2 regions of the Lysinibacillus sp. OF-1 genome follow, and region 1 is predicted to be linked to the other one. Evidence: riboswitches for the same ligand, from Rfam matches in the RefSeq annotation. Region 1 holds a riboswitch; the other holds the start of a gene.

Evidence for each region. A riboswitch is a leader RNA that binds a small molecule or an ion and turns the genes downstream of it on or off. The one in region 1 is predicted to bind S-adenosylmethionine.
Region 2: another riboswitch for S-adenosylmethionine. It lies ahead of NV349_RS01975 (O-acetylhomoserine aminocarboxypropyltransferase/cysteine synthase family protein); the one in region 1 lies ahead of NV349_RS01015 (methionine ABC transporter ATP-binding protein).

The regions. Positions count from the first base shown of each region.
Region 1 covers NZ_CP102798.1:197,208-213,877, reverse strand. Annotated here, with positions in the region: gene NV349_RS01030 (S-layer homology domain-containing protein) at 1-4,085, opposite strand, end outside; gene NV349_RS01025 (sensor domain-containing diguanylate cyclase) at 4,742-6,301, opposite strand; gene NV349_RS01020 (CaiB/BaiF CoA transferase family protein) at 6,784-7,968, shown strand; SAM riboswitch class I at 8,223-8,331, shown strand; gene NV349_RS01015 (methionine ABC transporter ATP-binding protein) at 8,439-9,464, shown strand; gene NV349_RS01010 (methionine ABC transporter permease) at 9,454-10,116, shown strand; gene NV349_RS01005 (MetQ/NlpA family ABC transporter substrate-binding protein) at 10,164-11,024, shown strand; gene NV349_RS01000 (M20 family metallopeptidase) at 11,037-12,242, shown strand; gene NV349_RS00995 (hypothetical protein) at 12,325-13,770, opposite strand; gene NV349_RS00990 (HPP family protein) at 14,000-14,554, opposite strand; gene NV349_RS00985 (acetamidase/formamidase family protein) at 14,750-16,108, opposite strand; gene NV349_RS00980 (PH domain-containing protein) at 16,192-16,670, opposite strand, start outside.
Region 2 covers NZ_CP102798.1:401,874-418,543, forward strand. Annotated here, with positions in the region: gene NV349_RS01965 (DASS family sodium-coupled anion symporter) at 1-590, opposite strand, end outside; gene NV349_RS01970 (glycerol-3-phosphate acyltransferase) at 787-1,419, opposite strand; SAM riboswitch class I at 1,575-1,688, shown strand; gene NV349_RS01975 (O-acetylhomoserine aminocarboxypropyltransferase/cysteine synthase family protein) at 1,800-3,101, shown strand; gene NV349_RS01980 (hypothetical protein) at 3,438-3,824, shown strand; gene NV349_RS01985 (homoserine dehydrogenase) at 4,302-5,288, shown strand; gene NV349_RS01990 (MerR family transcriptional regulator) at 5,353-5,583, opposite strand; gene NV349_RS01995 (DMT family transporter) at 5,740-6,603, shown strand; gene NV349_RS02000 (response regulator transcription factor) at 6,680-7,372, shown strand; gene NV349_RS02005 (hypothetical protein) at 7,350-7,505, shown strand; gene NV349_RS02010 (sensor histidine kinase) at 7,521-9,725, shown strand; gene NV349_RS02015 (acyl-CoA dehydrogenase family protein) at 9,761-10,909, opposite strand; gene NV349_RS02020 (metallophosphoesterase) at 11,213-12,292, shown strand; gene NV349_RS02025 (undecaprenyl-diphosphate phosphatase) at 12,397-13,233, shown strand; gene NV349_RS02030 (globin-coupled sensor protein) at 13,573-14,865, shown strand; gene NV349_RS02035 (2-hydroxyacid dehydrogenase) at 15,497-16,459, shown strand.

The sequences.
Region 1 (16,670 bases):
ATATTTCCGTATTTATCCTTCGTAAATAAATATATTTTTTGATCCTTTTGGAATATGTTTGTAGAATTTGGATCAGTGCTTGTTTGAATAGCCGTAAATGTTTTTTCAGAACTTGCATCTGAAGGTTTTGTTATTTGTCCCTTACCATAAGATATTATTCCTCCGCCAGGAATGTCTGTGTAATTACTGCTATCAGCTCTTTCGATAATATCTTTAATATTAGCTATTGTTAAGTCACCTGGGTACTGTATATCAGGTACTAACGTTGCTGAAGTAATTGTATTCACTTTTGTTGGATATTTGTATTCTGCTTTTAATTTACTGAATGCCCATCCGCCTTTATCCTTCGCGGTAGCATTGATTGTCATATCAAAGCTTTGTGTAACTTCATTTGCAAATGTTAGTATCATTTTACGTGGCTTCCATTCATCAATTTCATCTACCTTATCCTGCCACTTCCATGAAGCATAAGTAGGAGTAATTGCAGTGCCTGTTTCAGGATTCACTAATTGGAAATCTGAGTCTTTTAATTCAATAGCCTCAGAAAAAGTCACTTCTAATGTTTTTCCATCAAGCTGTTTAACGATCGGATCCTCTACCTTTGGTGGTGTACCATCTGAGAAGAATTTATATGCCATTACACCTTTGTCAGTTTCGCCTGGTGTCAAAGTAATTGTTTTATTTTGCTGTTCATCAAAAGTATATACTTTTGACTCAGTACCTACTTGAAGCATTGTTGCATTTTTATATCTATCTTTTACCGCAACATAAAGCTCATAATTTTGATGGGGTTCTAAAGAGGTAAAATTAATTTCATTAGTACCCTTTCGCATATTGCTAGCTCTTCCTCTTTCAATAACCTCCTCAGCACTTGAAGGTACTGGAACTGTTGCATCGCCAGCTTTTCTAAGAATATAGTGATACGTACCATCTTCATCTGACATAAATTTGAAGGTAGCATTCTTATCTCCTTGAGCTATCTTTATCGATGTATTTTCAATTTTCGGTGGTGTTTGGTCATCGATTACATGTCTAGTCTCAATATCTGAAACATTTCCTGAACGATCGCGCAATACCATATAGATAGAGTAGCTCTTAAACGGATTTAAATTTGCTGTTGGTAATGGGATTACTACCTTTTGTTTTCCTAGTTGAGCAGGTTTATTACCTCCGCTCCCAACAATATCGATTTCTTCTGTTCCAACCTTAAATTTTGTTTCATTTAATTGGACAGCTTCAATTAAACGTAAGCGGTCATCACGTGTAAGAGTTATATCTGACTCCATAATTAGATAATGATACGTTCCTGCTTTTGAAGCATTAAACTCAAGAAGTGTTTGGTCCTTTGTATTATTAATTACTGGTTCTCCTATAATTGTGAGGACTGGTAATTCAATATCGTTATGAATGTATTCGGCTGTGTTTCGCGGAACAGTATTATTTGGAATGTTATTGATATTTTCAAATTCGATATCAGCCAAATCTTTAACATTCGGTGATATTGTAACAACTAGATTATCCCCGTTTACAAAGCCTGTTAGTGATGGAATGGTGAAAATTAATCTTTTCTGAGCTTTATTATAGACAACCTTTGTAGGATGTATCGGTTGCTGTGCACCTTGATTGACTATCCCTGTACCTGAAAGATCATAGTTCTCTATTTTTTCAGCAGAAATAGGATCTAAATCCTCACTCACGGTTAGATAAAATTCATTTTTAATCTCATCTAGTAATACAAGTTGTCCACCTACAACATATGGTGGGATATTATCAAGCTCACCAGTTTTAAACTCTTTAACCGCCTCTTTAGGTATAGGATCTACCGAGAAGTTGCCTGAATCATCCTTCATGACAACATAAAGTTGATATTCGGTTTCAGCATCTAATTCTGTTAAAATTCCTGTTATTCCAAGTTCTCCAGCTTTTGCTTTCCCTTTACCTGTTGGGTTTGCGACGATATCTGCCGTCGTCGGGTCAGCTGCTGTTGTTTTCTTACGTACATAATAGTAATAATCTCCAGGTTCACTTGCTGCAAACTTGAATTCAGCACGTGTTCCTCCATGTAAAGGCGTAACTTGTAGAGATTTAACTACTGGTGGAGTTGCATCTTTCATTTGGAATGCTTGAGAGACAATATCAGATGCATTTTTCGAGCCGTCTACAACCATGATGTAGATGACATATTCTTTTTTCTCACCTAGATTTGAAACTTTTATTGAGTTTGTGCCTTTGATTGCCGCACTACTTCCGTATGCAACGTTTTCAATTGAAAGATGGTTTACCATTTCACGTTTATTAGGTGCCTCTGCTCCCTTTTCACGCACAATATAGTAGTACGTACCTACCTCATCAGATGTGAAATCTGCTTGAATCTCACTGCCATTGAGCACTTTGACATTTGTAATACTTACAATAGGCTTTGTTTTATCATCTGGATTCTGATTCTCGTTTTCGTCTTTATCGATTGGTTTGCCATCTGGATCTGTGATATTTCCGATATTGTCTTTATCATCTAGGAAATCATCAAAGATATTATTTGGAGATTCATCTTTAGGTAAAATGACTTTGTCGATATACGTATAGTCCCCGATGTCAACCTTGCCGTATGAATTATCAACATATAGAGTACCGATACGGCCATCTATATACAGCTCTAAATCTGTATAACTGTTGTAGTTTATCCAATCAATATTGCCATCTCCATAGATCGTTAACTTTGTTTCGGTATCCAGATTTAATGTTCCAATATAGCCTTGAATTTCAAATTCGCGAACACTTCCGATGATGTCTACACGTGGTAGTTTCATATTGGATTCGATTTTTGTCCCTGTTTGTGATACTACTAGTCTCGAAACAGTGCTGTTATAAAATTCAAGATGCTTTTCAACATTTTTCATTTCTTGTTTTTCTTTTGACCAGTTGACAAATGGCTTATCTTTATCAGGATTTTGGTTCGTCCAATTTTGAAGATCGTTTGTTGAATTGTTATTAGATGGACCATCGCCTTTAGTATTATCTGGATTCGACCAGTTGATAAAAGAAATATTATTGCTCGCCACACGCCCAATGGATAATGGTTGATTGTTAGTAGCACCTAAATGCAATGGTGGTCGAACTGTTTCATTGACGAACATAGTACCTGTCATCTTCAGATTCGAAAATTCAATATAGTTGCCATTAACTACAATGGTTGCACCTAATGAACCATAATCACCATCAAAATCAAGGAATCTTGAGCTTGTTCCGCTTGCATTTAATGTTAGTTTAGAGATGGATCGAACCTTCTTACCAGAAAGATCACCCTCAATATAAGCACCCTTTAAGACAGGTGCATTATCGTCATTAAAAATATGTGAAAGACTTTCTGGAACTGCATAGGCTTCACCATTTATATAAACGGCATCATCATCTACATCTATGATTTTGAAAGATGTTTCATTGTTCTTTTTCTCTTGTGAACGAACCACAAAAGAAGCAAACTGTCCGCGATTTACAGCATCAAACGGAGAGAATGTCACAGGTGTTGTGCCTTCAGTAATATTTAAATCGATAAGTGTTTGAATATAGATAGCATTGCTTGATTGGCTATCTACATCTTTAAAAATATTGTTGTAACTAGGAGATACCTCCAAATGGAATGCTAATACTAATATTTTTGCTAATTCGCCACGAGTCATCACTTCGTTTGGCATAAATGTGCCATTAGAATACCCAGACATAATGCCCGCGTTTTGCAATGCTGCGACAAATTTATAAAATTCGCTACCCTTCGGTACATCTTTATAATAAGGATTTTGGACATTTCTCATATCCAATTTTAATGCCGTTGCAATCATTTTTGCTGCTTGTCCACGTGTTACATTGACATCCGGACGGAAGGTTTTATCGGCAAACCCGTTAATCACACCCTGAGAATATAATTTTAATATATCGTTATAATGAACTGAGTATTGGTCGATGTCTGTAAAGGGAGAAGTAGCCGCTGCCGCTTTTTGTGGTGGAGGTACTACAACAGCAATCCCACTTGTAGCAAATACTGTTGCTATCAAGGCTTTATTTACTTTTTGGATTTTAGATTTATCCATCCCACTCTTCCTTTCGCTTATGTATTTTGATACGTACAAATATCATTTCCTCATACTCTTTATATCGGCTCGTAGCTAACGAACCTTCATAGATAAATCTAAATTAGTCAGGTAAATTTCTTGATTAATCAAATGACCTTTCTATTTCTGAAATGGTGATTAATTTTTCAGTTTGCTAACTGAGTGATTCGCCATTTTGACTCACCTTTCTATTTCTTTTGGAATGATAGCCCTTCTTAATGAGCATCTTTTCCCACTTTTAGAACGGGCTCTACACTTTGACGAGCTCTTCCATGTGATATCACCACTTCTCTCCTCTTCAAACCATTGTGGCCACGTTTGACCCTCACTAATAACAAAATAAATTCCCTTCATCCACACAACAAAAAAGCCAAGGAGCATCGGTGCTCGCTTGGCTTTTCACGATATATAGGCATACATCTAGTCGTCCTTGGGGTGTCATAAGGGAAAGGGGGATAACCTTACGTCTTGTCAAGTCGATCAAGAGATGTGACCCGAGTTACATATCATTTGAACATGGTTTAGGAAGTCATATGGCGGATGACTTACAAGTAGCTTGCCCAAATGATGTTTGCATTAATCAATTACCCCGAAATTCAAAATTGTAAGCCCCTTTGTTTCATTTTTTACTGCATTTATATTTCCGCAACCTTTACTTGATTGCGTCCCTCTTGTTTCGCAAGGTATAGTGCATCGTCAGCTGCTTTAATTAGTTCCTCTGTTGAATCTGCCATTGCTGGATAGGCAGCTATTCCTGCAGATAATGTTATGGGTCTGCCACATGGACTTTCTGTTGTTGCCAAAATTTCTCGTAGTTGTTCAGCCACTTGTGCTGCCTCTTCTGCTGCCGTATTTGGTAGCAGTATGACAAATTCCTCGCCACCATATCGACAGCATACATCTCCTTCACGAGCCACAGCTTCCATATGACTGGCTAAAAATTGCAAAACTTTATCGCCTACTGCATGACCATATGTGTCGTTCACACTTTTAAAGTGATCTAAATCTAGTAAAATAATTGCATGTGGTACATTGTTCGTTAACCATTCGGCAAGCATCGAATCCATTGTACGTCGATTCGTAACTCCCGTCAGTGGATCAACAGTAGATTGATCCTTGAAAAACGAGACCTGTCCATGTAAAAATGATAAACTCCGAACCAAGGCATTCTTCAAAGAATAAGCTTCAAAGTACCATCCACTTACAGATTTTAAACCTTCTACATTTTTCTTATCTAAACTTTCCTCCGTTAAATTTGCTAGTTGCTGCAAAGGGTTGGCAATGCGTGCTGCCGCCCAAAGTACAATGATAATAGATAGAATCATAAGGGGTACAGATTTAATAATGACTTCCTGCACACGATCAAAGGAAGGGGCTAGTGCTACGTCTAAAGGTTTCTGGGCGACAACGCCCCATCCTGTTGATGGGACTGTACTATAGCCAGCAAGCATTTTCACTCTTTCTGTGTTCTCAACAAGTTGAGCACCACTCTTTCCTGATATCACCGATTGAACGACTTTATTTTTCGTTACCACATCATTAATCCGACTTGGGTCTTGATGATAGATAACACGTCCATCTGAATCAACTACATATACGTAAGAGCCGTCCTTACTATAATGCTCTCCCAGTAAAGTTTTAAAGGCATTTGGTTCCTTTAAATAAATAGTCCCTGCTATCATTCCTAAATACTCATTGGAGTCGGAAAAAATAGGATGAGAAATAAAAATGATGAGACGTCCTGTCATCGCCTCATATGGTTTAGAGATAAGTGGTGTCCTTTTGGATAACGCCTCTTTAGCACCGATTGATGTTAAAATTTCTCCCTTTATTTCAATAGATGGTGGAGAGACGGATAAAACCAATCCTTCTGCATTTGTTATTACTACAGAATTAAACATTTGATTTTGCAATCTCAAACGTTCTGTTTCCTGATTCAATGCTTGCGCATCGTCCATCTTTGCTTGTATCTGAGTTGCACTATAACCTAATATTTGGAAAGATTCATGTAGATAAGAATCCGCAGTAGATGCCAATTTTTGAGCATAAACCCTATTCGTTTCTAGTGTATTTTCCTTTATCGAGTCAATATTCATTCTGTATCCGCCCCAAACACTACCAAGGCTCGTGAAAAAGAATGCTGCCATCGCAACTCCCATAATTAAATGCTTTAGTTTTAATTGATGTGATTTCATTTCTTCTCTCCTATTTACGTTAATTTTATATGTATTTTTTGAGAGATACTTTATTAATAAATGGGGTAATAGTATCATTTCCAAATTGCGTAAGAAGAATCCAATACACCACTAGGATTGTATCAATAAAAAGGGTCGTATCATATAGCTAGCTAGTAAACAAAATTCTACAATTTATTTTCTTAAATTAAATATTCTAACAACTGACAACTATTGTCTGAAATTTGATAAAAAATCTAAATTCTAAATTTTTTTACTTTTATTGTTATTCTGACATATGAAAGTTGAAATGTTTATTTTATAATGAAAAATAGCATAGGCAAGTTAAGGTCTATTCTGTTATAATACTACTTAAAATAAAATAAACTGTATTAATACAGAATCGAACGTTACGCTTTTCACACAATGGGGATTATGAGAAAAGCGCTACGCTTCCATCAATGGGATGGTCGTGTAGCCTACACAAAAAGGGGTTGGAAGATTTGGGCATTTTACAAGGGTTAAAAATTCTCGATTTTTCTGCATTACTACCAGGGCCAATGGCGACAATGATTTTTGCTGATTTAGGAGCAGATGTCATCCATGTTGAATCTTCAAAGCGCGTTGATTTAACACGAATTATGCCTCCCTATGATGAAGATCATGAGGCTTACATTCATCAACATTTAAATCGATCTAAAAAATCAATTACATTAAATCTTAAATCACCAGAGGCTATAGACATTGTAAAATCACTGGTGCAAGAGTATGACGTTATTATCGAAGGTTTTCGGCCTGGTGTCATGCAACGCCTTGGCATTGGCTATGAAGCTCTAAAGGAAATAAATCCAAAGGTTATCTATTGTGCGATTACTGGTTACGGACAAACTGGACCTTATAGCAATCGACCTGGACACGATAATAACTATTTATCTTTAGCAGGCTTACTCGATTATTCACGCCATAAGGATAAAAAGCCTGTCTCCATGGGGGTTCAACTAGCTGATATAGCTGGAGGGACAATGCATGCCGCAATTGGGGTACTGGCTGCTGCCCTTCATCGTGAAAAAACAGGCGAAGGACAATTCATAGATATTAGTATGACAGATGCTGTCTTTTCGCTGAATGCTATGTATGGTGCTGCGTTTATTGGGGGTGGTCGTGTACCACAGCCAGAGCAAGAAATTTTAAACGGAGGCAGTTACTATGATTTTTACAAAACAAAAGATGGACGCTTCTTCTCTGTCGGTAGCTTAGAACCTCAATTTCGTAAACTGCTCTGTGAAGCACTCGACATTCCTGAGTTGATTGATAATACCTTTAATGATTCTTACTATACGCAAATACGCTTTAAAGAGGCTGTTCATGATGCCTTTCTATCAAAGACATATGAGGAATGGCTTGAGGTATTTAACGAGGATTTTGAAGGTTGTGTAGAGCCTGTACTCACTTTTCCAGAAGCATGTGAGCATCCACAGTTGAAGGCTCGCGGCATGATCGTCGATATTCCAAAAAGCGATGGCACCATGCAACAGCAAATTGCTTCTGCCTTTAAATTTGATGGCACTGAGCCTGAGTACAAGTATGTCGGTGCCAAGCTTGGAGAGCATAATGAAGAAGTATTAACTGCACTTGGCTATAATGATGAACAAATTGCTAGTTTACGAGAAAAGGGCGTTTTAGAATAACGGAAAGGTTCAATTTGGAAGTAGGCAATTTTCAAATTGAACCTTTTTATGGCTGCCTGCTCATTGACATCCTCAGTAACATAAGCATAAATTATTTCACTAGAAAAAACGCGGCTACCAATGTACTCCTGCTGTTATAACAGTAAATGGATTTATTTTTCTAATAAAACTTTTTAAAAGAAATGTTGACATATAATTCATCAAGCATTATAGTATTGTTTAAATCTTAACAGACAATTAAATACGATAATTTCTTCTTATCCAGAGAGACTGAGGGACAGGCCCAATGAAGTCTCGGCAGCGGGTTATTAACATAATACCGTGCCAATTCCTGCAAATGTACTTACATTTGAAAGATGAGAAGGAAGTAGTTTCTTCAATAGTGGGGACCTTCCTTTTTTCTTAATCGATAAGAACAAAAGGAAGGTCCTTTTTGTTCTTTATTTTTAAATAGGGAGTTGAGCAAGTAAATGATTGAATTTCAGAATGTAGCGAAAACCTTTAAATTTGGTGATCGTGAAGTGAATGCAGTGAAAGATGTATCTCTTTCAATTCAGCAGGGAGAGATTTTTGGAATTATTGGATTTAGTGGTGCAGGAAAGAGCACATTATTGCGACTTGTGAATCTATTAGAAAGTCCAACCCATGGCACTGTTCAAGTACAAGGTGTTGATATTAATTCGCTCACACCAAAAGAGGTAAGAAAGCTGAGAAGAAGAATCGGCATGATTTTTCAAAATTTCAACTTATTCTCCTCAAGAACGGTAGCTGGAAATGTAGCCTATCCACTTAAGCTGGCGGGAGTGCCTAAAAAAGAAATTAATGAAAGAGTTGCAGAACTTCTTAGTTTTGTTGGTCTTACAGAAAAAGCGAACGATTACCCTGAGCAATTATCTGGAGGCCAAAAACAGCGGGTTGGCATTGCGAGGGCGCTTGCTACCTCCCCTGATATATTAATTTGTGATGAAGCAACCTCAGCGCTCGATCCAGATACAACTGGGGAAATTCTCCGCCTTCTCAAAAAAGTAAACAAGGATTTAGGAATCACTATTTTGCTAATCACACATGAGATGAATGTCATCCAACAAATATGTGACAGAGTAGCAGTCATGGAAAATGGAGCAGTAATTGAATCTAATTCAGTTTTTGATATTTTTACAAATCCACAGCATTTAACGACTCAACGGTTTATTCAATCGGTTCAGCAAGATCGACCATCTGCATCTCTATTAGAGGAATGGAGAAAAAAAGGCGGCAAAAATTTATACCGTGTTATTTTTAAAGGTGATATTGCTAGCGATCCTATCCTTTCTCGCGTAACAAGAAAATTTGATGTGGACGTTAATATCGTCTATGGCTCTGTCCGAGAAATTCAGGAGAAGTTCTATGGGAACTTGCTCGTCTCATTTGAGGGACATAGCGATAAAATACCTAGTGTTCTTACTGAATTACAAGACATTGTAACTGTTGAGGAGGTAAAATTCAATGAAGGTTGATTGGACGACTTTTTGGCCCCGTATTTTTGAATCTACGGGTGAAACGATTTTAATGGTTATTATAACCCTTATCTTCGGTTCTATTCTTGGTATAACAATAGGTTTACTACTATATGTGACACGAAAAGGAAATATTTTAGAGAACAAATTCGTGTTTCAATTGTTAAATTTTTTAATTAATATTATTCGCCCAGTTCCATTTATTATTTTTCTAGTGGCCATTAGCCCATTAACAAGAATGGTTGTTGGAACAACGATTGGTACGTGGGCAGCAATCTTTCCGATGACGATTGCCTCATCATTTGGTATTGCGAGAGTAGTAGAGAATAACTTAGTTAGCATTGACCCTGGGGTAATTGAAGCCGCAAAGGCAATGGGAGCAAGTCCTCTACAAATTATTTTTACTGTATTAATTCCAGAGGCACTTGGACCGTTAATTTTAGGCTTAACGTTTGTGACAGTCGGTTTAATAGATTTCTCTGCAATGGCTGGTACAGTTGGCGGAGGCGGTTTAGGTCATATTGCTATGACATATGGTTATCAACGCTTTGATGGAAGTGTCATGCTTGTGACCGTTATTATTCTTATTATTCTTGTACAAATTGCGCAGTGGATTGGGAATAAGCTATCAAGAAAAATTATGCGACGGTAAGAAGGACATTTTTCATTTGAATAAAACAACGAAAGAGGAGATTAATAATGAAAAAGTGGTTTAGTATTTTATTAGTTTTAACAGCCGTATTAGCATTGGCTGCCTGTGGGTCTGATTCAGCTACAGATAATGCTAAAAAAGAAGAAAAGGTAAAGATTGGTGTAACTGGAACAGATGGTGAAGTATGGCCGATTTTAAAAGAGAAAGCTAAAAAGGAAGGGATTGAAATTGAGCTTGTTGAGTTCTCTGACTATACATTGCCGAATCAGGCATTAGCAAATAAAGAAATTGATATTAATTCCTTTCAGCATATCGCGTTTCTAACACAATTTACTAAAGAAAATAATGTCGATTTAGTTCCAATTGGTGCTACTGTTATTGCTCCAATGGGAATATATTCAGAGAAAGTGAAGGATGTTAACGAAATTAAAAAAGGTGACAAAATTGCTATCCCTGATGACCCTTCCAACCAGGCTCGTGCATTAAGATTATTAGAATCAGCTGGCTTAATTAAATTGGCAGATGATTTTGGTCTCTTCGGTGACCCAAGTAAAATCGTCGACAACCCGAAAGATTTAGACATTTTACCGATTGTAGCTCAACAAACACCACGTGTATTACCAGATGTAGTTGCATCCGTTATTAATAATGGAGTTGCTGGACAAGCTGGGTTTGATCCCGTAAAGGACCCCATTTATCTTGAAGATGCCAACGATCCAAACGCCTTACCTTATGTGAACATTTTTGCTGCACGAGCAGATGATCAAGATAATAAAACATATCAGAGAATTGTCGAGCTGTATCATGAGGAAGACGTAATGAAGGCAGTCGAGGCAGAAACAAATGGAGGATCTATTGTTGTTGATTTATCAAAAGATGAGTTAATAAAACAAAGCAAAGGACTATAGGGGGAGATAAATATGAGCAAAACTTTATCGGGAATTGAACTAATCCAGGAATCCATTGAAACAAATCAAGCATTGTATATTGAAACTAGCCAGGCAATCCATGCCAATCCAGAAATAGGGAATCAGGAGTTTTTCGCAAGTCAAAAGCATGTAGAAATCTTGACGAATGCAGGATTTAAAGTAGACACAGCCGTTGCTGGACATGAAACCTCCTTTTATGCAGTGAAAGACAGTGGAAAACCTGGTTCAACAATTGCCTTTCTTGCTGAATATGACGCTCTTCCAGGTTTAGGGCATGCCTGTGGTCATAATATTATCGGAACAACGAGTGTCGCAGCCGGAATTGCTCTTTCTAAAACATTAGATGAAACCGGTGGAAGTGTCGTCGTCTTAGGAACACCTGCTGAAGAGGGTGGTCCAAACGGCAGTGCAAAGGGAAGCTTTGTAGCACATGGCTATTTAAAGGAAGTAGATGTCGCTTTAATGATTCATCCAGCAGGAAAAACATCTCTAACAAGCGAAACACTTGCCGTTGATCCACTTGATTTTCATTTTTACGGGAAAGCCGCACATGCATCAGGGGCTCCTGAGGAAGGAATTAATGCATTAGATGCAGTGATCCAGCTTTTTGTTGGGATTAATGCTCTACGCCAGCAGCTTCCTACAGATGTTCGAATTCATGGAATTATTACACATGGTGGGGATGCACCAAACATTATTCCTGAATATGCAGCAGCAAGATTCTTCATTCGTGCGGATTCATGGAAAAAAACAGAGGAGGTATCAGTAAAGGTACGTGCAATTGCTGAAGGTGCTGCACTAGCAACCGGGGCAACGGTAAAAATTGAACGATTCCAAAATGAAGTAAAGGATTTTGTGCTAAATCCTGTACTAGATAATATTTTACAAGAGGAGTTAGAGGCTTTAGGAGAAAAGGTTTGGACAATTCGAGGACAAGGCAAAGGTTCAACAGATGCTGGGAATATTAGCTACGAGGTTCCAACAGCACATCCATATATAAAAATTGGCCCAGACGATCTAATTGGGCATACAAATGAATTTAGAGAAGCTGCTAAATCCCCTGAAGGTGATGCAGCTTTAATAAAAGGAGCAAAAGCACTTGCTTCAGCTGGCTATCGCTTATTAAAAGATAGTGATCTTTTAAGTGAAATAAAAGCTTCTTTTGAGACAGCGAAGGCACAGAAAGAAAACTTCTAAAACTCATTCTAACATTATTTGCATATGGAACAGGGCTGTACCAGAAAGTTGCCGAAGATCAACTTTTTGGACAGCCCTACTTTTATACATATGCACTTATAAATACTCGTAGCTTTTCAAAATGATCGTCAATCAATAAATACTTTTTGTAGATTTCCATTAATTTCTCAAAAAGCTCATAGTGCTCTGTTACAAATAAAATCTTTAAAATATTTAATAGATGGAGAGAGGCACTTTGAGCTACAAAATAATAAGGAGCCTCTGATTGGCGATAATGTTGACGCCATTCTTCCACAGATAACCCAATATGCTGTAATGAATTATTAACGTGTAATGCAATATCCTGCTGAACATATGCCTCAATTGCAATCAATTGTTCATTGCTACAACTCCCCTCCACTAATGCTGCATGTATTTTTTTATTGGATGCTAGTACATGCTCTTTTAAAAGGACTAACCCCTCTTGATAACGTCCCATTCTTACGTAATGATCCAGCAATATAGCATACAAATTCTCTAAAAAATTTAGTTCATAGTTTTTAATAATTGCAGGAGGAGTCGGCTTACGATTTGGTAGTAACTCTTTATATTCAAGCATTATCTCGATTGCATAATTATTAAGTCGCTCATCCTCTAATAAATATTCCCCATATTGAATAACTAATTCATTATCCTTCTCCTGATGTGCTATATGAAATAGTAGATAGGCTATTAACACTTTTTCCTTCTCCGTTAATGCATACATTGAATAGCGCCAATCCGCCTCAAAGGACGTAATAAGTGTCTTCACACAGTTATTATCTCCCTCAGCCAATCGGTAGTGTACAACAATTTGATAAAGACGTAACTGTTTTTTTGCCAAACAGCTAGCATTGTGTTTATCCACATGAGTTATACACTTATCCAGTATCGTTTTATAGTTATTCACAAAGTTATCCACATGTTCACAATTTTCTTTCATAGATTGCTCAAAATGTCCCATTATTTCATAAAGAAATGTGAATTGCTCTAAGGGTCTGTGGATAAGTAGTGAATAAACCTTTTTTGTAAAAAGCCAATGCCAAAAAGATGCATGCTCTTTATACATCATATGCACTAAATATTCATCTTGAAATTTATATAAAATAATTGTTTGTAGTTCATTAACTGGCATTACTATTTGCATTCGTTTCCCAAAAACTAGCCAAATTAGTCGTTCTAAGTCTATTGTGTGTTGCGCAAAGAGTTGCTCAAAAAAAGTTTCTTTTCCTTTTTGTGTATAAAAAAAAGCATTGAGCCGTTCATTCACAAATTTTGCATCTAAGCCATATTTGTCAAAATACATTTGCATTTCTGTTGATACACGACCCCAATATTTACGAGCTGTGGAAAAGGCAATATTCTTAGCCGTTTCTTCATTTACTAAAAATAGCTTTGGTGAAAGCGAAGTACCAAGTATTTTTGGATCTTCCTGCAGATTTGACTCTGCCTCCAGCCATGTTGCTAGTAAATTTTCAGCACCCTTTTCACTTTTTTGTTTATAAGCCATGAATAATTGCTCATCACAGTCCAACAGCATAAAATTGGAGCCTCCCATCAAATTCGACCAACAAAGATCTTCCCCTATCATTCAAATACATGTTTTTAACACTCTTTCTTCAATATAACAAATCTTAAGTAAAATATGCTAAAAAATTAGTGATATGCCTAGCTAAAATGTTCTCAAACAAAAAAGAACCACCTATCAAGTGAATACACTTCATAGATGGAAATCTCCATCACCAAAATAGTGGATATTTTCTTTTTTCACGTAAATTATTTATCAACAATCCGAAAAATACAATAATGACAGCTCCAATTAACACAGGTGTTACTAAATAACTCCAACCATAGCCTCCTAAAATAATAATTATAGGATTGGCACCTGCCGGCGGATGGATAATGCCCAGGAAGGCCATAAAAAATATTGTTAGCCCTACGCCTAAACTAATAGACAGCATACTCGAGCCTAATAGTGCATACATAGCCAAACCAATAAAGGCGGAAATGAAATGGCCGCCAATAATATTTCGAGGCTGAGATAACGGTGCATTCCAGACGACAAATACAAGTACACAGCTACCACCAAGTGAAGCCATTAGCCAAGGTGCCTCTGTAAAATTTGTTAGCCATAGCAAAACAAAAATACATATTAAGCCGCCTATTGCTCCCGTGATGGCATCAGCAAAATTTGTTCGAGAGGGGGCATGTCCCCCTCCTCTCATTTTTAATATAAAAGGTTTTATACTATTCTTTTTCTCTATTTTATTTTCCACACCAAAAAACTCTGTCATTCGACACCAACTTTTCTATGCTACGTTCTATTTAAATTCGGTTAGGCTAATCATTTTTAAACTTTACCTATTATATCAACACAACATTAGAATTCAATCTAAACTTCATATTTCAGACAAATTCTTACTTTGCCACCCCATAACCCATACAAAAAAGCAAACCTTTAACAGTTTGCTTTAGAATGAATTCATCTATTAATCATATTGCTTTTTCACTGTCTTATAAATTCGTACCTTTTTCAATATCGTTTTAGGTACTTGGAAGGTTGCTGTGACAACTCCTGGATGACGTCCAATTTCAATGGAACCTGTTATCGTCGCTCTATTTAATACTTCTGGCTCACTCATCTCAAATAACTTTGCAGCTCTCTGGACTGCATTATCCGTAGCCTCATTTAGCGTTTTTCCAGAACCAATCATAGATACAGGGAATGCTTCCTCTACCTGTTTCACACCGAACTCCTCTGCTAGCTCTCGTGCACGGCGCTTTTCTTCCTTCGTAAAGGGCTTTGCTGTATAAGGTAAATCTTCTTCGTTTGGTAATAACACTGGGCCTTCCAATGCTACTTTTTTCAAGACACTAACTTGTAGCTGTACAATACCAGCTACATCTGTTGTATGCCCTGCAATCTCCCCATCTCCCTGCATAGCATGCATATCCCCAATATAGACACCGCCACCTGGAACCTTTACAGGACAAATAATCGTTGCCCCTTCGCGTACTCTACTTATATCCATATGACCATCGGTACGATGTAAATCCAATTCATCTTGTGTAAAGGCATATTCATGCGGTGCTCCAATTAAGAACGAACCAAAATCACCAGCATTATGAGAATCCGGCATTGCTTTTGAAGGGGTTGTGCCAAGCTGTCCTAAAAAAGGTCGCATTCTCGCCATTACACCTACTAGGTCGCTTGGTGCTAATGCAACAACTGGATTTTGTACAGAATTTTCAGGTGTTCTCATGTAATTTTTAGCATCAACTGCGATACGGCGAGCACCCTCTCTTCCAACAGTGACACCCATTTGGCCTTTTTGATCAAGGGCCATTGTATAGCCGTTTATCATTTTAAATGGTGCCGTTTCTGTATCACAGGTTGAACAGCGAATCGCTTGTGGACCTATCCCTTTGACAATTGTGCTTGGATGTAACTTGCCACAACCTGGGCATTTGACAGAAACGAACGGGTCGCCAATGAATCGATCTATAATCGCCTCATCGTAACCTGACGAGGTTGCCAGAGATGTGACCTGAATAGATTTAATTTTAATGGCGATGGCGTCGCCCACCTCAGCGCCTTCTACAAAAACAGGCTTCGTTACTTCGTGTCCTCCACGAATAGTAGGTGTAAGCATTGGTCCCCAGCATCCAGGTGCTGTATTGGCAATGATCGTTCCACCGTCTTTAACGGGCCCTAACATCTTCTTTGAGGGATCTAAAATTCCATCAATGAACTCATTTACGAACAATGTCTCAGCGGCTTGCGATTGCTGTATAAAGTCATCATTTTCTAAGCCTTCCTTTTCAAGCACATGCAATTCGTTTGTCATTTTTTGTCACGCTCCTGGTTCTGATTTTTATGTAAGTGTTATATGTTAAAAACGCTCTCCACATTTGCAGAGAGCTATTTTTATCAATTGTTCATGTATAAATCAAAAATATGTGAGAAGTCTTCTTTTTTGTACTTTTCTTTATGGTCGATCATCCAAGTACTCGCAAAGCGTGTGATTTCCTCGAATGACGTAGATGGAGAGATGTTATCATTGCCCATCCGTCCAAGTGATGAAGAAGCAATGTTTAAGCTTTTTTCTGCTACCTCTAGCTTATAGGCATTGTGTTTTTGCTCATAGCTAATAGCATGCAGTGCTTTATAGAGGTCTTTAATATCATCAATAAAGCGTTTATGGATGTCGATGGATAGTGGAGAATTACCAATTGTAAACTTAATTTCGACATCAAGGTCAATTGTTCCTGCTGTTTCTAGAAAAACATCTGTAATGGCATACATAGAATAGTCATAGCGTCGCAATAATCTCTTTTTACTCATAGCACTCTCGCCATCTACATGAATAATGGCACGATTCGTAAAGCAGTACTCGTCTGCCTTCGTTT
Region 2 (16,670 bases), 200 kb from region 1:
GAAGTAATAACAAGTAAAGCGGCGAGTCGACTATCGCGTGGTAAACCAAATGCTGCGACCATCCCTAGCAATATTGGTACGACTGCGCCTGCACGTGCTGTGGCAGAAGGAACAAAAAAAGCGAGGGCTATAGAAACTAAAATGGCGCCGAATACGATAGCTTTTGTTTTTGTTCCTACAAGTGAAAGGATCCAGAGAGCAAGCCGTTTATGTAAGTTGGTAATTTGCATGGCTGCTGCTAAAAAAAGAGCTGCTGCTACTAATGCGACAGCGGAATTACTAAATCCACTTAAGGATAATTTTAAAGCGCCAGCAGTTCCTAATTCTGTAGCAGGATCGTCCATTGATGGAGCGAGCCCTAGTAGAACAGTTACAAGTGCAATGATCATGGCTGAGCTAACGGGATAGGACACGGCCTCTGTTACCCATAGGATGACTGCGAATGCTAAGATGGCTAAAGCTCGTTGTCCAGCAATCGGTAAGTCACCGTTATTAGGTAAAAAAGTAATGATGATTAGTAAAGCAAAGGCCAAGCCAATCCATAGTGGCTTTAAATTCCGTTTCGTAGCTGTTTGATTGGGTGAAGACATATTTTCTCATCCTTTCTACGATAAATATGACGATTATTATCCATAACATCGGTTAGTAAAATGTTTTATTAAGATAAGAACTTGTCTATTTTATTGTAAAAAAATAAGTATGCAGAATAGCTGCTTTTTACAGCGATATAAGTAGATAAAGAGAAAATATACGGTCATAAAAAATACAAAAATATCCATTGTAATATTATTTCTTTTTCTTAAATGCAGACGTTACTTTAGGCTCTGTACCCTTCGCTAATCGTTGGATATTTTCGATGTGCAGGATAATAGCTATGCCAAAAAGAAGGACAGCAATTATAGTTGGGCCAATTCCAGGAATCCATAAATATGTTGCCGTACAAAAGACGAGATAAAACTCTAGAACACCGACAATTAAATAGTTAGTTGCAAAGGATAAAATGACAAATAAAATAAGTGCAAATAAACCAATCTTCCAATCTACAGCAAGTAGAATTCCAATAATAGAGGCAGTTCCTTTCCCACCATTGAAGCCCATATAAAATGGGAAATTATGACCCAAAATAACCCCTGCAGCAATAATGTAGGTCAGGAGCCATATTTCTCCTTCGGTTAAATGCGGAGCATCTGCTAAATAAAAGTGTGCACCGATAATAGCTACAACGCCTTTGCCAATATCGATTAGGGCTACTAAAACGCCATATTTCCAGCCGAGGGAAAGTGTAGCATTAGAGGCACCTGCATTGCCATGGCCAGCTTTTTTTAAATCAACCCCCGATAAAAATTGTGCCACTTTAGAGCCGTGAATACAGCCAATTAAATATCCAACTAAGAGAAAAATGATCACGGCTTTTACCATAAAAATACTCCTTTCAAATTTTTTTCTAAATTAGTGTATGCGTTCATATTACGTATAAGAGCTGACAGAAGTTTCGGAAAAAATAAAATTTACATATTGACAGAAAAAAACTCTATGTTTATACTGTGTTACAACGATGGAAATTGAATCTCATACTCTTATCAAGAGCGGCGGAGGGATAGGCCCTATGATGCCCAGCAACCAGTAAGTGATGAACTTACTAAGGTGCTAATTCCTACAGATTCTTACTTGGATCTGGCAGATAAGGGGAGGAAAACTTGCAACCGCAACCCTCTTCTTAACAGGAGAGGGTTTTGTTTTCTACACATAAATCCTCCTCATCTCCGGTACCATCGTAAAAAAATAATTGGAGGTACACAATGACAAATTTTAAACCAGAAACATTGCTGTTACATGGTGGTCAAGAGCCAGACCCAGTGACGGGCTCTAGAACAGTTCCTGTCTATCGCTCAACTGCTTTCGTATTTAAGGACACTGCTCATGCGCAACGTCTTTTTGCCTTAGAGGAAGCGGGGAACATTTACACACGGATTACAAATCCGACAGTGGATGTTTTTGAAAAGCGTGTGGCCTTATTGGAAGGTGGAACAGCAGCAGTAGCACTTTCATCTGGTGCAGCAGCTATCGCATTTTCCATTTTAAATCTAGCTGGAGCAGGCGATGAAATAGTAGCAGGTAGTTCTTTATATGGTGGTACGTATAATTTATTGGCTAACACATTACCGAAGTATGGCATTAAAACAATTTTTGTAGATGAAACAAACCCAGAGAATTTTAAGGCTGCGATTACCGATAAAACGAAAGCTGTCTTCGCTGAAATTTATGGTAATCCAAGTTTAAAAGTTTTAGATATTGAAGCAGTAGCTAAGATTGCACATGATAACAGTTTACCATTAATTATCGATAGTACATTTGCTTCTCCTTATGGTTCCACACCAATTGAATACGGTGCAGATATTGTTGTTCACTCCGCAACTAAATGGATAGGTGGTCATGGTACAACTTTAGGTGGGGTTGTTGTAGACGCTGGTAAGTTTGATTGGACTAGTGGACGATTCCCTGGATTTACGGAACCAGATGCTTCTTACCATGGATTACGTTACGGAATTGATACAGCTTCTGCTGCTTTTGCTACGAAGCTACGCGTACAGTTGTTACGTGACTTCGGTCCAACATTAAGTGCTGACGCAGCGTTTAATTTACTACAAGGTTTAGAAACGCTTCATTTGCGTATCCCTAAACACAATGAAAATGCGTTGGCAGTTGCTGAATATTTACGAAACCACCCATCTGTGGAGTATGTAAACTATAATGGCCTAGAAGATTTTGCGACACATGATTTGGCGAAAAAATACTTGAAAAATGGCTTCGGTTCTGTGCTTACATTTGGCATTAAAGGTGGACGTGAGGCTGGTCGAAAGCTAATTGATAGCGTGAAGCTGTTTTCACATGTAGCAAATGTAGGGGATGCCAAATCGCTCATTATTCACCCAGCATCTACTACACATCAGCAATTATCAACAGATGAATTAATTCAAGCTGGCGTAACCGAGTCGCTCATTCGCTTATCCATCGGTTTAGAGGCAGTAGAGGATATTATTGCTGATTTAGAACAAGCCATTACGCTTGCCACAACAACTGAACAAACTGTAGAAGCTTAAGTTTTAGAACGCAAGGGAGGATGTTGTAGAGTTTACGTATTTTCTCATTCGAATTGCCTCATTTGGCATTGCGTCAAACGTTGCTACATCAACCAAGTATAAAATCCATCAATTATCAGAACTTTTTTAAAAATAATACCAAGTATTTTTATGTGTATTATTGACTTAATTAATTCCGTGTTATATACTAGGGAATAAGTTAAGAATACGAAAATTCTTGTTATAAGGTAAATGTTTTCAAAAGTGCTCCCCCCACTTTTGAATATATAGAAGAAGAGTGGTCGCATAGCCAGTGACTGCTCTTCCAAAAAAACTGATGATAAAGGAGTGTTTAAAATGGGTAATATCTATAGTGCACAAAACATTGCATCCTATCTAATTTATGAGCTGAATGAAGGTCATGTCTTTGTCAACAATCAATCCATTCAACACTTACTTACATCAGTCGATAAAAAATGGAAGCAAGTCTTTGGTCATACAGCATTTCAAGAGTATGTTGTGGCTGAAGAGGAGGGCTATACTGTAAAGGAAGTTTTTGAGGCATATGAACATTACGGTGTGAGCCATATTGCACTTCCTGCAACAGAGCTTTACTTAAAATACGGTACATTTCAATTAGTGGAACGTACGTATGCAATACCAAATTTTACAGAAGAAGAAATTAGTCTTGTTCAACAAGCTTTAACACATTATCGTTATCAATTGCTTTCAAAAGCAAGTTGAAAACCCCCATATATTAAAGCTCATTCTCTGCTGCTACAGGGAATGAGTTTTTTCTTTAGAGGTCATTAAAATAGTAACAAGATGATGGGTGTCCAAGCATACATATATAATAGAAGAAAGACATTCATATATTTAAATGGAAATAGTCAATTTTTGTTCAAATCTTATAGATCAACTAAAAAAACGTATAATAAAGGGAATGAAACCGATTTCTTTTGCACATCTAGAGAAAACAAATGTCCTTCCTAGAAAGATTTTTCTTGTGCTAAGTATGTATTTGCGTTACAATTTTCTTTAAGATAAATTTAGAATTATTTGAATTTGTATGTGTTCCAACACATACTAAAATAGCGAAACTCGTACAAAGAAGAGTAATTGGCTAAAGCTTGCGGTGGGTGTCCAATTATCATGACACAACCCCATGGAGAAATTAGCTTTGATGAAACTGCGGAATGTAAGTTGGAGGGAATAACAGAAATGGCAACTATAAAGGCAGCGATTTTAGGATTTGGAACGGTGGGTCAAGGGATCTATCATATTTTAAATGAAAAGCGAGAAGAGCTAAAAAATAAATTAGGTATTGAATTAGAGGTAGCAAAGATTTTAGTGACAGATGCTAGTCGTGAACGTGTACCAGGTACAGCGCATTTAATGACGACGAGTATGGATGATGTCTTAGCAGAGCCAGGTATGCAGGTTGTGTTTGAAGCGATTGTAAATGAAGAGCCTGCATACAGTTATTTAAAAAGAGCAGTTGAGCATAAATGTCACGTTGTTACAGCCAACAAAGTGATGTTTGCTAAACGAGGCTTAGAGTTGCAGGATCTGGCAAAAGCAAATGGTGTTTTTGTAGGCTATGAGGCAACTACTGCAGGTGGCGTACCTGTTATTAAAACAATGAAAAATATTTTACTTGTTAATGATGTGAGCCGTATTCAAGGAGTCCTGAATGGTACATGTAATTATATTTTAACAAAAATGCGTGCACAAGGCTGGTCATTCGAAACAGCTTTAAAAGAGGCGCAAAGTTTAGGTTATGCCGAGGCGGATCCATATAATGATATTTCTGGTCAGGATGCCTTTAAAAAATTAATGATTTTAAGTGCTTTAGCTTTCGGAGAGCAACCAGATTGGGCTGATGTAGAAGTAATTGGTATCGATAGCATTTCGGCTGAACAAGTCCGTGAAGCGTGTGAAAACGGTCTGCGTTACCGCCATGTCGCTGAAGTGGAAAAAAGGGCTGACGGTAAAATTATCGCTAAAGTTGGTCCTCAACTGGTTGATAAAGAACATCCACTTTATCCCGTTGATGATGTGTTCAACGCGGTAGCGTTAGAGACTAACTATATTGGGACATTAACATTAGTTGGCCCTGGGGCAGGAATGTACCCAACTGCGAGTGTCATGGTAGAGGACTATGCTGAAATCATTGGGAAAAGAGCAGGATTTGTTGTGACAATCTAATAAACTTATTTTTTAAAATTACCCGCCACTCAACAATGTTCGATTGTATGAATGGTGGGTTTTTTTAATCTTCATCTTTCACATCTATATCTTCTGGAATAGGGGTAGAACGCCAAATTTCGATTTCCTCTTTAATACGTTCCAATTGTTTAAAATACGTGCTAAATTGGCCGCTATTGATTAGGGTTTGTTCTCCATCGTAAACAGAACGGATACGCCCCTCATAAACTAGACGCATAATTTGATCCTCAGGCATACCAAGATCAACAGCTGTCTCTGCAATTGTTTTGTACATACGATTCGCTCCTTTTACTGTATATATTATAACTTCCATTGTTGAGAAAGCATACTAGGCTAATTGAAAGAAAAAGTAAAAATGATAATTGTTTGATTTTGGATAAATATGTATTATTAGTATTAATGAAGTAATAAAGCGAGGATGAATTGATAAATGTTAAATCCGTTGTTGGTATTACTAGCAGCCATTCTATGGGGAATGACAGGAACAGCTCAAACATTTTTAAATCAAGGGGTATCTCCAATAGCAGTGGCCACTATTCGTTCTGCAATTGGTGGCGGTCTATTATTAGCCATTACCATTTCATTACGGAAAATTAACTTTCGAAAATGGTCATGGAAATGGACGATTTTAGCTGCAGCCAGTATTGCTCTTTTCCAGGGTCTTTTCTTTTCATCTATCCGTCTAACAGGAGTAGCCATTGGAACAGTTGCGACAATTGGTAGTGCACCAGTATTTTCTGGTGTTTTAGAATGGCTTATTTGGAAAACTCGTCCGACAGCGGTATGGGGACTTGCTACACTGATGGCGATTATCGGATGTCTTTTATTATTTATGAATAATGGAGACGAGTCTGTTCATATAGGTGGATTTGCACTAGCACTTTGTGCAGGTGTGTCCTTTGCATTTTATACAAACATTAGTAAAAAATTAATGGCACAGGAAGAGGCATTGCCAGCAGTCGCCATGACATTCTCTATTTGTACGTTATTTTTACTGCCGTTTTCTTTTGAAAATGGATTTGCTTGGTTAGGGAATACACATAACTTATGGACAATGCTATTCATGGGAATTATGTGTACAAGCGTGGCGTATTTATTGTTTTTAAATGGTCTGCAAAAAATTAGTTCATCCTCAGCTGTAACACTGTCATTAGCAGAGCCATTAACTGCTGCCATTCTTGGGGTGTTTTTCATTGGAGAACAATTAAGTATCGTGTCCTGGCTTGGTCTAGCAATGCTACTAGGTGGCATTGTTGTTTTAACCATAGGTGGAAGGAAAAAACGAAAACCTTAAGAAATTCTTCATTTTTATAATAGCTGGTTTTTAAGATTTGAAAGGTACACTGATATTTGAGAGCGAGGTGTATATCATGACGAAATTAACAGTTCTTGTTACAGATGACGATCAAGATATTCGTGATGGTATTGAAATTTATTTAAAAAATGAAGGCTATCATGTCATTAAAGCAGCAGACGGCCAAGATGCATTAGAAAAGCTAGAGAACAATGAAGTACATTTAATTATTTTAGATATCATGATGCCAAACATGGATGGCATTACAGCAACCTTTAAAATTAGGGAGGAGCGCAATATTCCAATTATTATGCTGAGTGCAAAGGCAGAGGATGGCGATAAAATACATGGGCTATCCGTTGGAGCTGATGATTATGTGACGAAGCCATTTCATCCATTAGAACTATTGGCACGAGTGAAATCGCAGTTGCGACGTTATGTGCAACTAGGGACGTATAGTGAAGGAGCGACAAAAGTGGAAATTGACGGACTTGTTCTTGATGAAGATGCAAAAGAGGTCATACTAGAAGGAGAACCTGTTCGACTAACTCCAATAGAATATAAAATCACGGAATTATTAATGAAAAATGTAGGGCGTGTTTTTTCGATACGTGAAATTTATGAACGTGTTTGGAATGAGGAGGCGTACAATGCTGAAAATATTGTAGCTGTTCACATTCGGAAGATACGTGAAAAAATTGAAGCAGATCCGAAAAATCCGCGCTATCTAAAGGTGGTATGGGGCGTTGGCTATAAAATGGAAAAATAAACTAGAGAAGTATATGACGATTGCAGGATTTATAGCAGGTGTTGTTGGGCTCATTTATTTTGGTGTTTATGCCTATCAAATCGTCGATTCTCGCTCCTCAGAGGTTTTGCAATTTTTGGAAAGAATTTTTTAGAGGAGTGTAAGAGGTATGATAAAAAAATGGAAATCCTCTCTAGTGTTAATGTGTTTCATTTGGACAATTTTTGGTATTTTTACTTTTTGGCATGTAGGTTATCAGTATATTGGTAAATCCTATTTCCAATCGGAAAATTTCCAGCATGAAATCGATAATTTCACAGCAGAACTAGGACCGTTAGTGTTAAATGTACCGAATGCCGCAGATTTTAAAGATGAAATAGAAATTACGCAATCAGAAATAGAAGATCATCGTAATTACTATGGTACATTGGGACAGCAAATCGATAATATTAAACAGCAATACGGACAGCGAATTCAAGAAGCAGTGGATGCCAATGCTGCAGAATTACAAATAAAGCTAGAGACTGAACGCGATAATAAGATTAAAGATATTACGGCAAACTTTGAAAATGATGAGCATGTGCGAAAGAAGATTCGTGCTGAAAAAGAAGCATTAATTGATAAATATATTAAGTCAGTACAAGCCGAAGCGAAAAGCTTTGGAAAAAACTATGACTACTGGTCCTATGAGTTGACGAATATTGAAACAGGTAAAATATACCGTGCAGGTGATGTTTCAGAAAGCAGTGCCTATAAAATAAAATATTCTGAGCGAAACCCATTATATGCAGGAAATATTAGTAATAATTTAAGGGATATTTTTTACAGTACAGAAGCATATGTGGATGTAGATAATTTTTATGAAACAGCTGAATATATGGGTGTCTTAACCATCTCGAAAAAAGCAGTTCAATCATTAGGCGTTATGCAGGATTATAATCGTTTTCACCGTAATCAATATACCTTTTTCTTTGTGTGGCTGACTAGTATAGTAACGGCAATCTTTGCATGGAGAGGTCGTAAGGTTGTACTACAAACTGTCACGAATATGAAGGAAAAAGAGATTTTAACTAAGGTAAAGTTTGACTTTCAGGTTATTCTAGTATTGATCACAGGATTTATGTATCTTTTTACTTCCCAAATTGTTTTTGAATCTATTGAATACACTTACGATTACAATTATCAATATAATTATGTACGGTCTATACTAGATTCTGCCTTTAAAATAGCTGTGTTATTCGTTATAGGCAGTGCTTTCTTTGTACAATTAATTTGGCTGTATACAAGAGTGGATACTTTGAAAAAGCTAGAAGAAAATATGAAATCAAGTTATTTATGGTCACTTGGCGATTCGATGACTGATTTATTTATCAATCGTTCTATTGCATTGCATTCATTGGTCATGTTAGCTGCAGCCTTCTTTGGGGGAGGTAGCCTTGTCGCTTCTATGTTAAGAGGAGGCGGTTTTCCAGTTCTTGTTCTTGCTATGTGTATGTTCGTAGGAATTCCTGCTCTGGTTGTTTTCCTATCAAGAATGGGTTATTTAAATCGCATTATGAAGGATACGAAGAATATGGCTGAAGGACGTTTAAACCGAGATGTGAAGGTAAAAGGCAAATCACCGCTTGCAGGTCATGCTGAAAATCTTAACCATTTACGAGAAGGTGTTCGTACGTCCATGCATGAGCAGGCGAAAAGTGAACGTTTGAAAACAGAGCTTATTACAAATGTGAGTCATGATTTACGTACGCCATTAACCTCTATTATTACGTATACGGATTTACTGAAAAAGCCCACTATTACAGACGAAGAACGTCAACAATACATTCAAATTCTCGATAAAAAATCTGAGCGTTTAAAAGTATTGATTGAAGACCTTTTTGAAGTGTCAAAAATGGCAAGTGGCAATATTGAACTCCATCGCAGTCGAGTAGATTTGACGCAGCTTATTCAGCAAGCGGTAGGGGAGCATAAAGAGGATTTGACACAGTCAAGCTTAGATTTACGTATGACGATGCCACACGATCCCATCTATGCATATGTGGACGGTCAAAAATGGTGGAGACTCATCGATAATTTAATTGTGAATGTCTTGAAATATGCGTTAGAAGGAACACGTGTATACGTGACGTTGAAACGTACGGCAGATGGTGATGCTGAATTTACAGTGAAAAATGTTGCGAAATATGAAATCAGTGAGGATGCCGAGGAATTATTTGAACGCTTTAAACGTGCAGATGCTTCAAGACATACAGAGGGCTCAGGACTTGGATTAGCGATTGCACAATCTATTGTCGACTTACATGGGGCAAGAATGAGTATTGATGTAGATGGCGATCTATTTAAAGTAATTGTTCGAATTCCAGCAGTATAATGGAAAGATGGCGGCAGAAATTTGCCGCCATCTTTTTATAAGCCTAAATTTTTGGCGATAATGACTTTCATCACTTCGTTGGTACCAGCATAGATGGACATAACAGGTATATCTCTATACCTTCTAGCAATTTTATATTCCTCCATATAGCCATAGCCACCATGCAATTGCATACATTGCGTGGCAAGCTCACGTGCATTTTCTGTGATCCAGTATTTTGCCATAGATACTTTTGTCACAACCTCTTTCCCAGCAATATGCTCTTCAATCAAGGATTCTAAAAATGATTTTCCAAGCTCAATTTTAGTAGCCATTTCAGCAATTTTAAATTTTGTATTTTGGAAGTCGCCAATTGTTTTACCAAAGGCTTGACGTGATTTTACATAGTCTAATGTCAAGGTAAGCATATCCTCTGCGGCTGTTTGTGCAGCAATCGCTACTGCTAATCGCTCTTGCTGTAGCTTTTCCATCATATAGTGAAAACCTTTGCCTTCTTCTCCAAGTAGGTTTTGCACAGGCACTCGGCAATCTTCAAAATAGAGTTCTGCCGTATCTTGGGCATGCATCCCAACCTTTTCGAGCTGTCTTCCTTTTGTAAAGCCAGGTGTACCTTCTTCAATGACAAGTAGACTGATGCCGCGATGCTTTTTCTCCACCTGTGGATTTGTTTTCACTGCAACAATGGCTAAGTTTGTATGAATGCCATTAGTGATAAAGGTTTTTTGTCCATTGACAATGTAAAAGTCACCATCGCGGATCGCGGTTGTTTGTATATTTGCCAAGTCTGAACCTGTACCAGGCTCAGTCATCGCAATCGCAGTGATATAGTCGCCTGAAATACATTTAGGCAGCCAGCGAGATTTTTGTTCATGTGTACCATAAGCCTCGATATAAGGTACGGCAATATCATTATGCAGTCCAATCCCAATAAGACTTGAACCTATACGTTCTAGCTCCTCTTGAATAATAACACCGAAGCTGAAATCCAGACCAAGCCCGCCATACTGCTCCTCGACCTGTGGGCAAAGGTAGCCCATCTCACCGAGCTTGCGCCAAAAGGAAAGTGGAATTAGATGGTCTTTTTCCCATTGAATATAATGTGGCTCAGCTTCTTCAGCTAAAAACTTACGGAAGGTTTTACGAAATAACTCATGCTCTATTGTTTCAAATTTATAACGTGTCATTCGAAATAGCACCCCTTTTTGCTCGTAAATGCGTAAATTTTCTCGTTCATCTATTATGTTACTGGAAGATTTGTAGAAATTAAAGTGGCTTTTAGTGTGAAAATGACGAAAATGTCATCTAAATATGGTGGAATGTCATGTAGAACGAGAGAATCGAAGGAAATAAAAAGGTAAACTTATAGTTGTCATCTGTAATCAGTTCCTATTTTCAGATAGAAGATTATTCAAGGGCTTCAAGCAATATGATTGTTAAGTATAATGATATAATCAACTAAATTATAGAAGAAAGTAGAGGACTAGGTTATGCCAAAAGTAATCGGTGGTATACTTTTAATTAGTATTTATAGTGCGTTGACTTTCTATTTAGGGTGGGGAGTAAAGCAGTGGCTTGTAGCGATGGGATGGTTCCGTTATCCAGTCCTATTTTGGCTGATCCTGTATATTGTTGCTTTTAGTATTATTATCGGAAGATTACATGAGTCTTTACGGTTTTTTTCGGTCATCAGTAATTACTGGATGTTTCTCTTTGAATACGGCTTATTACTGTGTTTAGCTTCACAATTGATTGTTTGGTTAACTCCCTTTAAAAATGTACAAATAATTGGTAGTATAGCAGTTGCTGTCCTAGTTTTGTTAAGTATCATCGGCTCTTATTTAGCTTATTCACCAGTAGTTCGTCATTTAGAAATAACGGTAGCCAAAAAGGAAAGTGAACTAGAATCACTGAGAGCTGTTGTGGCATCTGATTTTCATTTAGGGGTATTATCGCATAAAAGGCATTTGCAACGATTTGTAAACTTGGCAAATGAAGCGCAGCCAGATATTGTATTGTTAGCTGGCGATATCGTGGATGATGATCCAAAATGGTTTGTTCAAGAGGGCATGGCGGATGTCATGAAAGGATTAACATCTACATATGGAACGTATGGGATATTGGGTAACCATGAATATTACGGTAAAAAAATTCCTGAGTTTGTAAAGGAAATGGAAAATGCCAATGTGAAAATACTGCTAGATGAAACAATTCGTATAGAAGATGCGTTTGTATTAACAGGGCAAGAGGATAGGACGAATAAAGAAAGAAAAACACTTGAAGAATTAAAGGTATCTGATAACTTGCCATGGCTTGTGATGAACCATACACCCGATGACTTGGTAACACCAACGGCAATGGGGGTTGATTTACATATGTCAGGTCATACACATAAGGGTCAGCTATGGCCAAACCAGTATATAACGGCTCGGGTATTTGAACTGGACTATGGTTATAAGTTGAAGGAGCATATGCATACACTTGTTTCATCAGGCTATGGCTTCTGGGGACCACCGATGCGAATTGGTAGTAGATCAGAGCTTTGGGTAGTGGATATAAACTTTCAATAGTGTGTGGTAATCTTGAAATGAGCTACCTAGGTGAAATGACAGTAGTATATGAAAACGTAGTATCTTATAATAGGTGGGTATTTGATTAAAAAAGGTAAGGTGACATGGTGGAAATTATAGAATTATTAAAAGCGTTAATATTAGGCTTTGTCGAAGGTATGACGGAATTCGCACCAGTATCTTCTACGGGTCATATGATTATCGTGGATGATATGTGGTTAAAGACAGAGGAGTTTTTGGGAAAATATCCTGCTAACACATTTAAAATTGTTGTGCAGCTCGGCTCCATTTTAGCGGTTATCGTAGTGATGTGGAAACGTATGCTAAGCTTAGTTGGCTTATATAATATTGACGGTCAATCAAAATCCATAAACGGCCGTTTTAACTTATTGCATGTTATTGTTGGGATGCTGCCAGCAGTTGTTTTAGGTTTTGCGTTTAAAGATTTTATAGACGACCATTTATTTAAAGTAGAACATGTAGTTTATGCTTTAGTGGCAGGAGCAATTCTAATGATTGCTGCGGATAAATTGGCACCAAGAAAACCAAAAGTAGATTCTTTAGACAAGATATCCTATGGTTTAGCATTTAAAGTTGGGTTAGTTCAATGTCTATCTTTATGGCCAGGTTTTTCTCGTTCAGGTGCGACTATTTCAGGTGGGGTACTCTTTGGTATGAGTCACCGTGTTGCAGCCGATTTTACATTCATTATGGCAGTGCCAATCATGGCAGGGGCTAGTCTAGTATCCGTTCTGAAAAACTGGGATACTTTATCGATGGACTATTTTGGATTCTATGCAGTTGGATTTATTAGTTCATTTATCTTTGCCTTACTATCCATCAAGTTTTTCCTAGCACTTATTTCAAAGGTGAAGTTAATGCCTTTTGCGATTTATCGTTTAGTTTTAGCCGCAGTTCTTTGTGTAATTATTTTTATGTAAATAAAAAAGGTCACTCTTGGTCCTGCACCCCTAAAGTTAGAGTCAAAAATCTAAACTTTAGGGGTGCAGGACTCTTCTTTGATAAGAAGCAGTGGCTTTTTTTATTACTCCAGCCATCATTTTTTTGAAAAATGAGTAAAATAGTTACAAAGACTTATTGAATAGTACAAATGTATAGAGGATTATAATGATAATAGCTATCATTTACCTCTTTATTATTCATTTGTTTATTTTGAGATTATAATTGATACATAGAATGTCCAAATATTTGTTGTTATTGAATAGCATTTAGGATAATAGACTTAGTTCGGTATATGATTATAATATGAGGTGGAGAAAATGTTTCAAATTGTAAATAGATCTAAGAAAAATACAATTGAAATTAGTGATGAAGCAGCTGTCGGTATTTTTATTGAAGAGCCAGAACGTTTATTTCAGTTAAATCTTGTAGGATTAAGTGTATACGACCTTCAATTGATTAAAAGCTTAAAGCCTTATGTGGAAAGAAACGTTGTTGAGGTGGTTGGTGCATTTTATCATGCTATTGAAAGCGTGCCCTCTTTACAGGCTGTGATACAAAAGCATAGTTCTAGCGAGCGCTTACGGCAAACATTACGCCATCATATTATTGAAATGTTTGAGGGGCGTATAGATGAAGCTTTTTTAGAGAAGCGAAGCCGTGTGGCAAAGATGCATGTGAAGATTAATCTCTATCCTAAATGGTATTTAGCAGCCTTTTACATTCTTGAAAAATCACTACGTAAAATTATTTATGAGCTTCGACTATCTAAAGACGAGGAAGAGAAATTTTGTGATGCTGTTAGTAAAATATGTAATTTCGAGCAGCAAATTGTTTTGGAAGAATACGATAACTATGCCAGTATATTAATAGAGAAACAACGCAATAGCGTTAGGGAGCATGTAAAGGATGTCATAGGCGGCATTTCAACACAGTTGGAGGTTCAATCTCAAAATACGACTGAAACAGTAACACAACTTGTTTATAGTGCACAGCATGTCAATGATTCTTTGACAGATAGTATGCAAGAGGCACAATCTATGCAAAAGGTGTCTAGTGAAGGTTATACTAAAATTGTATCTATCAATGAGCAAACTGGAAAAATTCATCATAAAACAGTTGAGATGGCTAATATGGTGGAGCAGTTAGATGCCTCTTCTTCCAAAATTAATGCAGTTGTAGAAATTGTGAAAAGCATCTCAGGGCAAACCAATTTACTTGCGCTGAACTCTGCAATTGAAGCAGCACGTGCTGGCGAACATGGTAAGGGCTTCGCAGTCGTTGCAAATGAAGTAGGTAAGCTTGCTGATCAAACGAAAAGCTCAGTCGAACAAATAGCTGAACTAATTATGATGTCGAACGGTATTACAACACAGGTGGTCCAAGCCATTCAGGATATACAGCAACTCGTGAATAGTAGTATTGAACGCAATGCCGAGTCGCTAAAAGCATTTGATGCGATTTCTGGTTCTGTGGAAGATTCTATCTCTAACTTTCAAAATGTTGGTAGTCAAATAGCTGAATTAGTAAAGATTATTGAAACTATTGGTGAATCTTCTGGAGCATTAGAGAAAGTGGCCAATCGCTTAAATACAACAATTAGAGAATTTTAATAGTGTTGATGTCAACGGCAGAAAAAGTAAGTTTGAAAGGCGAGGGGTTAATTTCCGTTCTGCCAGCGTCTCAGCTGTGACGCTAAATCCCTAGGAGTGACGCTGGCTCCACTCCAATCAACCATGCGCAAAAGAGTCTTTTCCTAATCTTTCATACGAGCCTTAGTGAACAAAATAGCTCTTTATTTGTATGATTAGAGTAAGGATAGGCTTTTATTTTCAATGTGGAGAAGCGATGAGTGACAACACCCCTCCATAAAGAGTAGTGAATACTTCCACTTTAGTTGAAAACCTTTGCTCAAAAGAAATATTTTTATTGATTGGGCTACTTGATTCCCATGGGGTAGTACTCGCTTACAGAATGCAAGTAGCCTACAATGGAACTTTCACAAAAATGTTATTGAAGGTTTTGTTTTCCAACATTATGAAAAACTATGCATCCAATCTATGCATAGTTTTTTTCGTGCTGTGGATTAGGATAGAATGATGTATTACACGGATAAACTAAAAATGAGGCTGATGAATTAGCTAATAACTATCAGTTATGGAAGGATACAGACTAGAAAATGCTTGTTTTAAGTGTTACGCTATAGGCGAATTAGGGAAATGAGTAGAGGGGTGTTTTTGGAGCATGAAAAAGAAATTATTTATAACACGTAAATTTCCTACACATATTGTTGAACCATTACAGGAGTTTTATGAAATCTCGCAGTGGGAAGAAGAAGACCTGGTTATTCCACGAGACAAATTGCTAGCAGCTGTCGCTGACTGTGAGGTGCTATGGGTAACGATAGCCGATCAAGTAGATGAAGAGTTACTTTCACATGCACCCAATTTGAAATTAGTTACCAATTTAGCAGTTGGCTATAATAATATTGATGTGAAAGCTTTACGGAAACAAGGCATTATGGCGACAAATACACCAGGTGTCTTAACCAATACGACTGCGGATTTAGTATTTGGCTTACTGCTTGCAACTGCACGTAGAATTCCAGAAAGTGAAAGATATTTACGTGAAGGCAAATGGAACAGCTGGTATCCAATGCAACTGGTTGGTAAGGATGTATCAGGAGCAACAATAGGAATTATTGGCATGGGGCGAATTGGCCAAGCTGTTGCTAGAAGAGCAAAAGGTTTTGATATGAAAATCTTATATAATAATCGCAGACGTCGGCATGAAGCGGAAGAAATGTATGGCTTCCAGTATGTTTCATTGGAAGACCTTTTAAAGCAATCTGATTTTGTTGTGATTATGACACCTTATAATACTGATACGGAAGGACTCATTGGGGCACAGGAACTAGCTTTGATGAAGGAAGATGCTGTATTAATAAATGCTTCCCGTGGTGGGATCATTGATGAGGCTGCCCTGTATGATGCTTTGAAAAATGGTAAGCTGTGGGCTGCGGGGCTAGATGTTTTTGAACAAGAGCCGATTGCTATGAATCATCCTTTATTAACTCTTCCAAATGTAGTAGCACTTCCACATATCGGTAGCGCTTCGTTAGCAACGAGAACGGCCATGCTGATGCTAAATGTGAAAGCATTAACGGCTTATGGACAAGGCAAGGCACTCTCCAATCGAATCGATTAAAAAAGAGAAGCATATTATCTGCTGATATGCTACATATTGAAAAAAGACTAGAAAAAACTTTTTAGTAAGCTGTGGGATTGATTTCCGTTCCTCCAGTGTCCTTTCAGGGCGTCCGTTAGCCGCTTCACTCACCACGTTTGCTCTAAATTGTTCTTTCAAAAAGTCGAATAATTTCTTAATAACAAAACATGACAAATAGAAAAACCGAACT